Regions from separate parts of the Rhodopseudomonas sp. BAL398 genome, predicted to be linked through region 2. Evidence: predicted binding sites of a transcription regulator. Region 2 holds the regulator's gene; the other holds the start of a gene.
What was found. Region 2 encodes HrcA, which represses chaperone genes, less so after heat shock. Its sites were predicted from a motif close to GTTAGCACTCNCNNNNNGNGAGTGCTAAC; they were not measured.
Positions count from the first base shown of each region.

Region 1: RBJ75_RS09165 (co-chaperone GroES) is a predicted target of HrcA. The motif match lies at 4,107-4,135, and genes of this name have one in related genera.

Region 1 is NZ_CP133111.1:1,893,168-1,899,773, forward strand. It holds gene RBJ75_RS09145 (NupC/NupG family nucleoside CNT transporter) at 1-933, shown strand, start outside; gene RBJ75_RS09150 (amidase family protein) at 942-2,471, opposite strand; gene RBJ75_RS09155 (cupin domain-containing protein) at 2,691-3,221, opposite strand; gene RBJ75_RS09160 (usg protein) at 3,479-3,763, opposite strand; gene RBJ75_RS09165 (co-chaperone GroES) at 4,177-4,494, shown strand; gene groL (chaperonin GroEL) at 4,644-6,284, shown strand; gene RBJ75_RS09175 (class I SAM-dependent methyltransferase) at 6,417-6,606, opposite strand, start outside.
Region 2 is NZ_CP133111.1:4,307,467-4,314,072, forward strand. It holds gene RBJ75_RS20330 (penicillin-binding protein activator) at 1-160, shown strand, start outside; gene hemW (radical SAM family heme chaperone HemW) at 317-1,474, opposite strand; gene rdgB (RdgB/HAM1 family non-canonical purine NTP pyrophosphatase) at 1,569-2,195, opposite strand; gene rph (ribonuclease PH) at 2,245-2,964, opposite strand; gene hrcA (heat-inducible transcriptional repressor HrcA) at 3,119-4,207, shown strand; gene grpE (nucleotide exchange factor GrpE) at 4,304-4,909, shown strand; gene RBJ75_RS20360 (hypothetical protein) at 4,925-5,866, opposite strand; gene dnaK (molecular chaperone DnaK) at 6,275-6,606, shown strand, end outside.

The DNA of each region.
Region 1 (6,606 bases), 2.4 Mb from region 2:
GTGCTGGTGATGAGCGTGCTAACCACGCTGCTGTTCTACTGGAAGATCCTGCCGCCGATCGTGCACGGCATGGCCTGGCTCTTGGAACGCACGCTCGGCGTCGGCGGCGCGGTCGGGCTGTCGACCGCTGCGAACGTGTTTCTCGGCATGGTCGAGGCGCCGCTGTTCATCCGGCCCTATCTCGGCCAGCTCAGCCGCAGCGAATTGTTCCTGGTGATGACCGGCGGCATGGCGGGGATCGCCGGCACCGTGCTGGTGCTCTACGCCACGCTACTGGCGCCGGTGCTGCCCGACGCCGCGGCGCATTTCGTCATCGCCTCGGTGCTGGGCGCGCCGGCCGCTATCCTGATCAGCCTGATCATGGTGCCGGAGACCGCGCCCAAGCGCACCGGCGGCGCGCTCGACGATCCCGGAATGATCGCCTCCAGCACCATGGACGCCATCGTCAAGGGCACCACAGCCGGGCTCGAATTGCTCCTCAACATCGTGGCGATGCTGATCGTGCTGGTGGCACTGGTCTATCTCGCCAATGCGGTGCTGGGCCTGCTGCCGGATTTCCATGGCGCGCCGATCTCGCTGCAGCGGCTGCTCGGCTACGCGATGGCACCGGTGTGCTGGATGCTCGGCCTGCCATGGGATCAGGCGGTCACCGCCGGGTCGCTGATGGGGATCAAGACCGTGCTCAACGAGCTGATCGCCTATGTGGAATTTTCGAAACTGCCGGCCGACGCGCTCGATCCGCGCTCGCGGCTGATCATGCTCTATGCGCTATGCGGCTTCGCCAATTTCGGCAGCCTCGGCATCATGATCGGCGGGCTTTCAACGATGGCGCCGCAGCGCCGCGAGGAGATCGCGGCGCTCGGCCTCAAATCGATCGTGTCCGGCACGCTGACCACCTGCCTGATGGGCGCGGTGGTCGGCGTGCTGACATAGCGCCGGCGCTATCCCATCCGTTCCCACAATTGCCGCACCAACATGCCGGCCCGCTTCTCGATCGTGGCGGCGGCGTCGAGCGCCAGATCCTCGCGATAGCGCCCGGCGATCAGCTGCACGCCGATCGGCTTGCCGTCGTGTAGCCCCACCGGCACCACGGCGCCCGGCAGGCCCAGCACGTTGATCGCCGAGATGAAGCGCAGATCGTTCCAGAAGATCTCGCGCACGCGCTCGGCGCTGATGGCGTCTTCGCGCGGGCCCGGCGTCGGCTTCACCGTGGTCGGCGCCAGCACCACCGGATAATCCTCGAAGAACATTTGCCAGGCGCGGATATGGCCGTTGCGCGCCGCGGTGGCGCGCATCCAGCCCGCCATGTCGAGCACATTGGCCTTGGCCTTCATGCCGGTCCAGGCGGTGCGGAAATCCTCGGAGGTCACCGCCAGCATCCCGGCTTCCTGCATCACCATGACTTCATTGGTGATGATGTCGCACCAGTTCTGCCACACCCCGTTGATGTCCGGGACCTCGACCTCGCTGACCCGATAGCCGCCGCGCTCCAGATGATCGGCGGCCTGCCGCAGCGCGGCGCGCACCGAGGGATCGACGTCCATATCGGCCGGCAGTTTCGCCAGCGCGACCTTGATCGGTCCCTTCGGCTTCGGCCCCTGTAGCGGCGCCGGCACCCACCACGGATCGCGCGGATCGCGCTGGCTCATCACCTCGAGCCCGAGCCGGACATCGCCGACGCTGCGCGCCAGTGGGCCCTGCCCGGACATCAGATGCGACAGCATCGGCCGCTCCGCCGCGGCACTCTCGTTATAGGCCGGGATGCGGCCCTGGGTCGGCTTGATGGTGGCGATGCCGTTGCAATGCGCCGGCCAGCGCAGTGAGCCGCCGATGTCGTTGCCATGCGCGATGGTGCCGATGCCGGATGCCACCGCGGAGCCGGCGCCGCCCGAGGAGCCGCCGCAGGTGATGTCGGCACTCCAGGGATTGAGCGTCAGCCCGTGCAGCGGATTGTCGGTGAAGGCGCGGAAGGAAAATTCTGGCGTGTTGGTCAGGCCGAGGACGATGGCGCCGGCCTTTTTCAGATTGCGCACCACCGGGGCGTCCGATGGCGCGATGATCTGCATCTGCGCGGCGACGCCATTGGGGTTGGGCCGGCCGTCATAGTCGACGTTCTCCTTGATGGTGATCGGCACGCCGTGCAACGGCCCGAAGCCGGCCTTCCCCGGCCTGGCGCGGTCAGCGGCTTTGGCCGCCGTGAGCGCCTGCTCCGACAGATCGACCACGACCGCATTGAGCGCCGGATTGACCGCGTGCATCCGCGCGATATGGGCCGAGACGACCTCGACCGAGGAAATTACGCCGGCGCGAATCGCCGCCGCGGTGTCCACTGCCGACCATTGCCAGACCGGCCCCTTCGGCGGCCGCAGCTTGGCGGCACGCGGTGCGGCCCGTTTGGCTGTGCTGGCGCGGCCGACCGGCGCTGCCCGTTTCTTCGCCGCCGGCGTGGCGCGGGTCTTCTTCGTGCTCACGGTGTTTTTGGCTGAGGCCTTCTTGGTCGAAAGCTTTTTGGCTGAAGTCTTTAGGGCTGAAGCGTTCTTGGCTTGAGTCTTCTTGGCGACAGTTCTTTTCGCGACAGTCTTTTTGCTCACATCACACCTCTCGTTACCGGCGCTGCACGGTAAGGGCGCTGGGCCACGGTGTCGAGGTGGATGGGACAGCAGCACTCGCCTTCGAAACCGGCGTCGCGCCTATTTGTTCGCCGTCAATTCCACGGTGTCGAACTCCGCCGGCAGGATTACTTCCAGCAATTCGCAATCGTCGGAGTAATCATTGATCTTGTGCCGGATCCGCGGCGGCTGGGTCCAGCAGCTGCCTTCGCGCATCAGGATCTCGCCGTGGCCTTCGAGATCGGCCTTCACCCAGCCGCTCAGCACATAGACCATCTGGAAGTCGACATCGTGGAAATGCAGCTTGGAAACCTCGGCCGGGTTGCACGGTCCGACCAGCCGGATCACATGGGCCTGGACCATGCCATGGCTGGCGCGGGCGATGCCGAGGTCGCGATATTGCGCATAGGCGCGCAGACCATTGGCGACGAAGGAATCCTCGCGCAGATGGCTGATCGCGACGCGCTGCTTCAGACGCGCTGGCGCGGCTGCGGGCTTGGCTTCGGAGTTGGCGGCGGTTTTGGCCGCAGGCTTCGCGGGAGTCTTGGCGGCCGATTTGGCCTGGGGAATGGCCTTCGAGCGGACCGCCGACTTGCCGACCAGCTTGGCCATCGATTTCACGGCTGCCTTGGTGTTGGGATTGATCTTGGAATTGGCCTTGGACTCGGACTTGGTCTTTGACCTGGCCTTGGCGGCCGACGCCGAACCGGATCTGGCCGGGCCCGTCGCTGCCTTGGTCGCGCGAAAACCTGCGGATGCCATCTGTTTCTCCCCCTCGCGGCGCGCCCCCGTTGCTCGGGATGCTGCGCCGCTTGGTGAGGTTAGCCGCTGGCGATGACGACGGCAATTCGTCAGATCGGGGATCGCCCTCAATGCAGCCGGAAGACGCCGTCAATGGCGCGCAGCTCGGCCGGCTTGATCAGCTTGCTGTGCGCCACGGTGACGGAGACCAGCGGCCCTTCCAGCTCCTTCTCCCAGAACGCCAGAAAATCCTTCAGCGCCGGAAATTTGGGAAACAGATCGTAATTCTGCCAGACATAGCTTTGCAGCAGCCAGTGCCGACCGGGGCGGCGGTACAGAATCTCCGCCGTCGTCAGCCCATAGCCGAGCACCTGTTTCCTGAAATCTTCAGAAACTTCACCCTTTCCGACCATGCCAACCTCCGTGGGTCGAGCGCATTCAGCAAAAGTGGTGTCCGGTCTTGCCGTTCGAATGAGCCCGATGCCGTTGCCCGATCGCGGCGGGGCGAACCGGAAGCCACCTCGCTCCACCCGCGATGTTCCAAATGTGACGCAGCCAAGTAACCCATCACAAGCCTAAAAGTTTAACGATGTGTTGAATAATTCAGCGTTAGCAGCGACTTAGCGCCAGTGCTAATACCAGCCGGGTGGCATTAAGAGTGCCGGCGAAATCTGGCAGCCGCCCTATTTGAGTGCTAATTTTTCTGCTATCAGGGCTTGTTCCCACCTCAACTCTGGCTTATCTCCAGACCATCGCCCTGGCACTCGCCGGGCGCGACTGCCAATTTCAAAAACTCGAATATCTTCAGAAACTTAGGAGGACTTGCATGAAATTCCGTCCGCTGCACGACCGCGTTGTAGTCAAGCGCATCGACGCCGAGGCCAAAAGCGCTGGCGGTATCATCATCCCCGACAGCGCCAAGGAAAAGCCCTCCCAGGGCGAAATCACCGCTGTTGGCCCGGGCGGCCGCGACGAAGCCGGCAAGCTGATCCCGATCGATCTCAAGGTCGGCGACCGCGTGCTGTTCGGCAAATGGTCCGGCACCGAGGTCAAGCTCGACGGTGAAGAGCTGCTGATCATGAAGGAAAGCGACATCATGGGCGTCCTCACCGACGTCGCGCCCGCCAAGAAGAAGGCGGCCTAAGCGCCACACGCGCCCTCATCCTGAGGAGCCGGCGCAGCCGGCGTCTCGAAGGACGAGGGCAGATGTTTTGAACTCTCATCCTTCGAGACGCGGACCAAGAGGTCCGCTCCTCAGGATGAGGCATCCAAGTCGAACCCAAGGAAACACATATGTCAGCTAAAGAAGTCAAATTCGGCGTCGACGCTCGCGATCGCATGCTGCGCGGCGTCGACATTCTCGCCAACGCCGTCAAGGTGACGCTCGGCCCCAAGGGCCGCAACGTCGTGCTCGACAAGTCGTTCGGCGCGCCCCGCATCACCAAGGACGGCGTCACCGTCGCCAAGGAGATCGAGCTCGAGGACAAGTTCGAGAACATGGGCGCCCAGATGGTGCGCGAAGTGGCCTCGAAGTCCGCCGACCTCGCCGGCGACGGCACCACCACCGCGACCGTTCTGGCCGCCGCGATCGTCCGTGAAGGCGCCAAGTCGGTTGCCGCCGGTATGAACCCGATGGATCTGAAGCGCGGCATCGACCTGGCGGTGGAAGCCGTGGTCGCCGACCTCGTCAAGAATTCCAAGAAGGTCACCTCGAACGAGGAGATCGCCCAGGTCGGCACCATCTCGGCCAATGGCGACAGCGAAATCGGCAAGTTCCTCGCCGACGCGATGAAGAAGGTCGGCAACGAGGGTGTCATCACCGTCGAGGAAGCCAAGTCGCTTGAGACCGAGCTCGACGTCGTCGAAGGCATGCAGTTCGACCGCGGCTACATCTCGCCCTACTTCGTCACCAACGCCGACAAGATGCGCGTTGAATTCGACGACGCCTACATCCTGATCAACGAGAAGAAGCTCTCCAACCTGAACGAGCTGCTGCCGCTGTTGGAAGCCGTGGTGCAGACCGGCAAGCCGCTGGTGATCGTTGCGGAAGACGTTGAAGGCGAGGCGCTTGCCACCCTGGTGGTCAACCGCCTGCGTGGCGGTCTGAAGGTCGCCGCCGTCAAGGCGCCGGGCTTCGGCGATCGCCGCAAGGCCATGCTGCAGGACATCGCGATCCTGACCGGCGGCCAGGCGATCTCGGAAGATCTCGGCATCAAGATGGAGAACGTCACCCTCGCCATGCTCGGCAAGGCCAAGAAGGTGATGATCGACAAGGAGAACACCACGATCGTCAACGGCGCCGGCAAGAAGGCCGACATCGAAGCCCGCGTGGCGCAGATCAAGGCGCAGATCGAGGAAACCACCTCGGACTACGACCGTGAGAAGCTGCAGGAGCGTCTTGCCAAGCTGGCCGGCGGCGTGGCCGTCATCCGCGTCGGCGGCGCCACCGAAGTCGAAGTCAAGGAGCGCAAGGACCGCGTCGACGACGCGATGCATGCGACCCGCGCCGCTGTCGAGGAAGGCATCGTCCCGGGCGGCGGTGTCGCTCTGCTGCGCGCTTCCGAGCAGCTGAAGAAGATCAAGACCCAGAACGACGACCAGAAGACCGGCGTCGAGATCGTCCGCAAGGCGCTGTCCTGGCCCGCTCGCCAGATCGCCATCAACGCAGGCGAGGACGGCAGCGTCATCGTCGGCAAGGTGCTGGAGAAGGACCAATATAATTACGGGTTCGACAGCCAGACCGGCGAATATGGCGACATGGTCAAGAAGGGCATCATCGACCCGACCAAGGTCGTCCGTGCGGCGATCCAGAACGCGGCTTCCGTCGCGGCTCTGCTGATCACCACCGAAGCCATGATCGCCGAACTGCCCAAGAAGGGCAACGCCGGCGGCGGCATGCCTCCGGGCGGCGGCATGGGCGGCATGGATTTCTGATCCAGGCCACCTTCGCGAAAGCGAACTATCAAATGCAAAACCCCGGCGGAAACGCCGGGGTTTTTGTTTGGAGGAGACGAGGCTGTCGTCGTTACCATCCATGGCCGCAACGAAGCGCTGCGCGCGACACAGTCAACTCACCTTGCGAGCAACGATCCATAGGAAGCGGGCGTCTTCATTGTCTTGCTGAACGACCTCCGCCCGAACCATCTGAAGACCGGCCTGGCGCACGAAATCGAACGTTACCGCATCGCTGTTGTGACTAAAGAACATCTCCGTACCGAGCCATTTACCAACCCAGTCATGCGCACTCCCCGTACCA
Region 2 (6,606 bases):
TGCGCCCGAAGTGCTGACCAATCCGTCGGGCTTTGCCGGCATCGACGGCCTGTTCCGGTTCCGTAACGACGGCACCAATGAGCGTGGCCTGGCGGTGATGCGCGTGGAGACTGGCGGCGCCCAGGCTGCGGCCGGTTCGCCGAAGAGTTTCGGGGCGTAATACCAACGCACTTTGCCGTTGACTCATCAATTTGGTCATGGCCGGGCTTGTCCCGGCCATCCACGTCTTTGATCCGGCATTGCTGTCAAGGCGTGGACGCCCGGCACAAGGCCGGGCACGACGAACGAGAGGCAACGACCGTTGATATAACGCTGCTCAGGCCGCCAGGTCAGCCACCACCGCGTCGAGCACCGGGAAGCCGGATTGCGTCACCCGCAGCCGGCCATTGCTGTCGACCACGATCGCGCCTTCGTCACGCAGCACCGCGATCCGGGCCGGATCGAGTGCGCGGCCGCTCAGCGCCTGATAGCGCCGCGGATCGATGCCCTCGGCCAGTCGCAGCCCCATCAGCAGGAATTCGTCGGCCCGCTCTTCGCTGTTGAGAACATCGTCGACGATGACGCCATGACCGCCGGCCTCGACCCGCATCAGCCAGGCTTCGGGCCGTTTCTCGGTGGCGATGGCGTGGCGCGCGCCATTGATATCGAGCCGGCCATGGGCGCCGGGGCCGATCCCGGCATATTCCTGGCCGCGCCAATAGACCAGATTGTGTTTGCAGGCCGCACCCGGCCGGGCGTGATTGGAGATCTCGTAGGATGGCAGCCCGAGTTCGGCGCAGACGTCCTGCGTCACGTCGTAAAGCACCCGCGCGGTGGCCTCGTCCGGGATCTTCAATTTGCCGGCCCGGTGCAGCGCGAAGAACGGCGTCTCGGCCTCGATGGTCAGCTGATACAGCGACAGATGTTCGGCCGCCTGCCCGATCGCCTGGCGCAATTCGGCTTCCCACATCGCCGGAGTCTGGTCGGGACGGGCATAGATCAGGTCGAATGAATAGCGATCGAATACGCTACGCGCGATCGCGACCGCGTCCATCGCCTCGCGCGCGCTGTGCAGGCGCCCGAGCGCTTTCAGCGAGGCGTCGTCGAGCGCCTGGACGCCGAGCGAGACCCGGTTGACGCCGGCGGCGCGATAGCCGCGAAACCTCGTCGCCTCGACGCTGGTCGGATTGGCTTCCAGCGAGATCTCAGCATCGGGCGCGATGCGCCAATGCTTGCCGATCGCGTCGAGAATCGCGCCGACGGTTTTCGGCTGCATCAGCGACGGCGTGCCGCCGCCGAGGAAGATCGAGGATACTTCGCGTCCCGGCGTGCGCGCAGCGGTGGTCTCGATCTCGCGGGCGAAGGCGCGGGCAAAGCGCTCCTCGTCGATCGGGGCATGGCGAACGTGGCTGTTGAAATCGCAATAGGGGCATTTCGACAGGCAGAACGGCCAGTGGATATAGACGCCGAAGGCGGTGTCGGGTGAATTTGTCATGGCCGGGCTTGTCCCGGCCATCCACGCCTTGGTCGCCGCCAAGGCGTGGATGCCCGGCACGAGGCCGGGCATGACGAATTGTAAAAGGCGCCGCTCACAGGCAGATCTCCGCCAGTTTGACGAAGGCGCGGGCGCGGTGCGACAGGCCGAGCCCAAGCGGCGGCAGGCCGTGCTTTTCGATGCTGGTCATCTCGCCGAAGGTGCGATCATGGCCGTCGGGCAGGAAGGTCGGATCATAACCGAAGCCGGCGGTGCCGCGCGGCGGCCAGACCAAGGTTCCTTCGACCCGTCCCTCGACTTCCTCGACATGGCCATCTGGCCAGGCGACGCACAGCGCCGAGACGAAATGCGCGCTGCGCTGCCCCGGCTTGGTGGCGCCGCGCTCCTGCAGCAGCCGTTCGATCCGCATCATCGCGGCGCCAAAATCCTTGGTCTCGCCGGCCCAGCGCGCCGAATAGATCCCCGGCGCGCCGTCGAGCGCATCCACCACCAGGCCGGAATCATCAGCGAAGGCAGGCAGTTGCGATGCCTTGGCGGCGGCCTGCGCCTTGATCGCCGCATTGCTGCGGAAACTGTCGCCGGTCTCGTCGGGCTCGGCGAGGCCGAGCTCGCCGGCCGAGATGGCCTCGATGCCGTAAGGCGCCAGCAATTCGCGCATCTCGGCGAGCTTGCCGGGATTATGGGTCGCGATCACGAGCTTGCCGCTGATTCGACGATACATGATCAGCCCAGGCTAGCAGGTTGCGGTGGAACGGCGCGACAAGGATGGCTCACGCCACCGCCATTTTCTGCAGATCGACCAGCCGGGCCACGCCCTTTTTCGCCAGCGCCATCAGCGCCAGGAACTCGTCCTGCGAAAACGGTACCTTTTCGGCGGTTCCCTGGACCTCGATGATACGGCCATCGCCGGTCATGACGAAATTGGCGTCGGTATCGGCCTCGGAATCCTCGGCATAATCCAGATCCAGTACTGGAGTACCGTTGTAGATGCCGCAGGAGATCGCCGCGACATTGTCGCGAATCACATTGCCGGTGCCCTTGAGCATGTTGCGGCTCTTCATCCAGGCGATGCAGTCGGCCAAAGCCACCCAGGCGCCGGTGATCGAGGCGGTGCGGGTGCCGCCGTCAGCCTGGATCACGTCGCAATCGACGGTGATCTGGCGCTCGCCGAGCGCTTCGAGATCCAGCGTCGCGCGCAGCGAGCGGCCGATCAGCCGCTGAATTTCCACGGTGCGGCCGTTCTGCTTGCCGGCGGCGGCCTCGCGACGGGTGCGTTCCAGCGTGGCGCGCGGCAGCATGCCGTATTCGGCGGTGACCCAGCCGCGGCCCTGCCCCTTCAGCCACGGCGGCAGCCGCTCTTCCAGGGTAGCGGTGACCAGCACATGGGTGTCGCCGAATTTCACCATGCAGGAGCCCTCGGCATATTTGACGACACCGCGTTCCAGCGATACGGCGCGCAATTCGTCTGGCGCACGGCGGCTTGGCCGCATGGGGAATCCTCCGAAAATACAGGAAAAGCTGATCTCGCGGTGCTTTTAGGGGGCCAGCGCCGCAGCGGCAAGGGCCGCGGCCGGCAATCGGCGTAATGCCTGCTTGTAACCGGACCCCGGCATCGACAAATTAGCAGCTTCACGGAGGTTCTCCTTGGCTCATCACGAACACATCGGCCTGATCGCCCCGAATGCCGGGCTGGCGCAGCTCAACGAGCGGTCGCGAGAGATCTTCCGGCAGATCGTCGAGAGCTATCTGGCCACCGGCGAGCCGGTTGGTTCGCGCAACATCTCGCGCCTGATCACGGTGCCGCTGTCGCCGGCCTCGGTGCGCAATGTGATGTCGGATCTCGAGCAGCTCGGCCTGATCTATGCGCCGCACACCTCCGCCGGCCGGCTGCCGACCGAGCTTGGCCTGCGATTCTTCGTCGACGCGCTGATGCAGGTCGGCGATCTGACCGAGCCGGAGCGGCAATCGATCCAGGCCCAGCTCAATTCGGTCGGCAAGGCGCAGTCGGTCGAGGCGGCGCTCGGCGAGGCGCTGACGCGCTTGTCCGGCCTGACCCGGGCGGCGGCGGTGGTGCTGACCGCGAAATCCAATTCACGGCTCAAACACATCGAATTCGTCCGGCTCGAGCCGGAGCGCGCGCTGGTGGTGCTGGTGGCCGAGGACGGTCAGGTCGAGAACCGGGTGCTGATGCTGCCGCCGGGCGTGCCGTCCTCGGCGCTGACCGAGGCTTCGAATTTCCTCAATGCGCGAATCCGCGGCCGCACCTTGGCGGAGGCTCGGCTCGAACTCGAGACCATGCTGACGCAGGACCGCGCCGAACTCGATCAACTGACCCAGAAGGTGATCGCCGCCGGCATCGCCAGCTGGTCCGGCGGCGACACCGACGACCGCCAGCTGATCGTGCGCGGCCACGCCAATCTGCTCGAGGATCTCCATGCGCTCGACGATCTCGAACGGGTGCGGCTGTTATTCGACGACCTCGAGACCAAGCGCGGCGTCATTGATCTGCTCGGCCGCGCCGAGCGCGCCGAGGGGGTGCGAATTTTCATCGGCTCGGAGAACAAGCTGTTCTCGCTGTCCGGCTCCTCCACCATCATCGCGCCCTATAGTGACGGCGCCGGGCATATCGTCGGCGTTCTGGGCGTGATCGGGCCGACCAGGCTCAATTACGCGCGGGTGATCCCGATGGTGGATTACGCCGCCCGGATCGTCAGCCAGATGCTCGGCGGCTGAGCCCGGACGCCCGCCGCGCTTGATTTTGGCAGCGCAAACACGATATCCCGGCAAGCCCACCCCATCGATCGAGATCAATTTTCAGAAGGTAGCGTGATGACCGATTCCAACGGACAGAAGGAAAACCTCGAGCAGGCGGCGCAGGCTGCCGAGCCGGTGGTCTCCAAGCCGTACATCATGCCGGACGATCCGGAAGAAGGGGCGAACGAAGCGCTGGTCCGCGAGGCCGCCGAAGCCCGTGACAAGATGTTGCGAACGCTGGCCGAGATGGAAAATCTGCGCAAGCGCACCGCGCGCGAGGTGGCCGACGCCCGGACCTACGGCATCGCTGCATTTGCGCGCGACGTCGTCGACATCGCCGACAATCTGCAGCGCGCGCTCGACGCGGTGCCGGCGGAAGCCAAGGCTTCGGCCGATCCGGGCCTGAAAGCCCTGATGGAGGGCGTCGAATTGACCGAGCGGTCGATGCTCAATGCGCTGGAAAAGAACGGCGTCAAGAAATTCAATCCGCAGGGCGAGAAGTTCGATCCGAACTTCCAGCAGGCGATGTATGAGGTCCCGGATTCCACGGTTCCGCCCGGCACCGTGGTGCAGGTCGTGCAGGCCGGTTTCACCCTCGGCGAGCGCGTGTTGCGTCCCGCTCTCGTGGCGGTGTCGAAAGGCGGGCCGAAGCCGGCACCGACGACCGATACCGAGGCCTGATTTCAGCAGCCTGGGTCAGCGCGGCTCTAGGCCGTCGCGCACCGCTCGAAACCGCGGGAACGCCTTCGACCACTGGTCCCGCGGCGAACTGGCGATAATCCGGATCGCGACGTTGCCGCCGCCGAATCGCAGCCATTGCACCACCCGAACCGGGGTGTTGTCCTTGCCGCTGACGGCGTCGATCCGGGTCTCGTAGCCGGGGGCACCGTCGATCCGCACCGGCTCGGACATCGTAATGCGGCCCTCGCGCAGGCCGGGGATGAGGCCCGCCGATTGCTGTGCGAACCGGCCGCGATCCTCCGATCTTTCCGGCGCCGAGCCGATCAGGCCCAGCACTATGAACGGCGCGGCCTCGACGCCGGTTTCGTCATCGCCGTCGGCCAGCAGCAGCGCCGCCCCGGGCGCCAATGTCCGCACCGTCTTGAACCCGCTCAACTCGCTGACCTTGAACGGCATCAGCGCCAGCTGCTCGGCGACAGGAACCTGCTGGCGCACCGCCACGGTGGCGAACATCCGCTTCACGGCGTCTTCCGAATAGGTCTTGGTCTCGGAATCGGCGATCTGCACCGCGACATAGCCGGAAAACGTTTTGCCGCCCGACACGATCAAGGAGTAGCGGCGGACTTTGTCGGGGCCGGCCTTGCCGTCCTCCGCGGAATAATAGCCCGGGCCGGCGGCGGTTGCGATGCTCTGCGGCTTGACCGCGCCGGCATCGGCAGGAGCCGCCTTGGAGGCCTCCTCCACTTCGGCGAAGGCCTTCGCAGGCAGCTCCGCCAGCAACACTTTGACGCCATTGTCCGGGCTCTCGAAGCCGACAAAGGTCGACGCCGGAACCAGCCCGTCCATCGGCGTCATCCCGACGCGGATGCCGCGCGGATAGGTCGGATCGGCGGCGAAGGCCGGGCTGACGGCGGCGGATAGCAGAACAAACGCGACGAGACGTGCAATGTGTTTCATGAATTTCTACTGAGTTTGCATTGCGGCCGTTCGATGGTCGCGATCTGCATGTCATTCGCGACAAATACGATTGCCGCAACTCCCATGGTTTCCTGACCGGGGTGCCAGATCAAGCTTTGAAAGCGCGGCCTGGCACGAATGTCGGCCTCCGGGCTGGTGTATTTTGGTGCGGCGCGGCAAGCTCGTCGCGGCCGATCGAACCGATCGGGCCGACCCAGCCGCCGATCGAGCCGGCTCAGCCCGCAATGATTTCGTGAACCAAGCGCGCCACGGTCCTTGCGGGCCTCACCCCCCCTCCTATATGAGGCAAGACCACCGCGACATCGCGAGAAATTTAATATTGGGGGTTTGGATTGGTGCGCCGTCAGGGCCCGGCCAACCTGCCGCAAAAAGAAGGATGTGAGGACCATGGGAAAGGTCATTGGGATCGATCTCGGCACTACCAATTCCTGCGTCGCCGTCATGGACGGCAAGAACTCGAAAGTCATCGAGAACGCCGAGGGCATGCGAACGACGCCGTCGATTGTCGCCTTTAGCGACGATGGCGAACGCCTGGTCGGCCAGCCGGCCAAGCGCCAGGCGGTGACCAATCCCGAGCGCACCATTTTCGCGGTGAAGCGCCTGATCGGCCGCCGCTACGACGATCCGACCGTGGAGAAGGACAAGAAGCTCGTCCCCTACAAGATCGTCAAAGCCTCCAATGGCGACGCCTGGGTCGAGGCCGACGCCAAGACCTATTC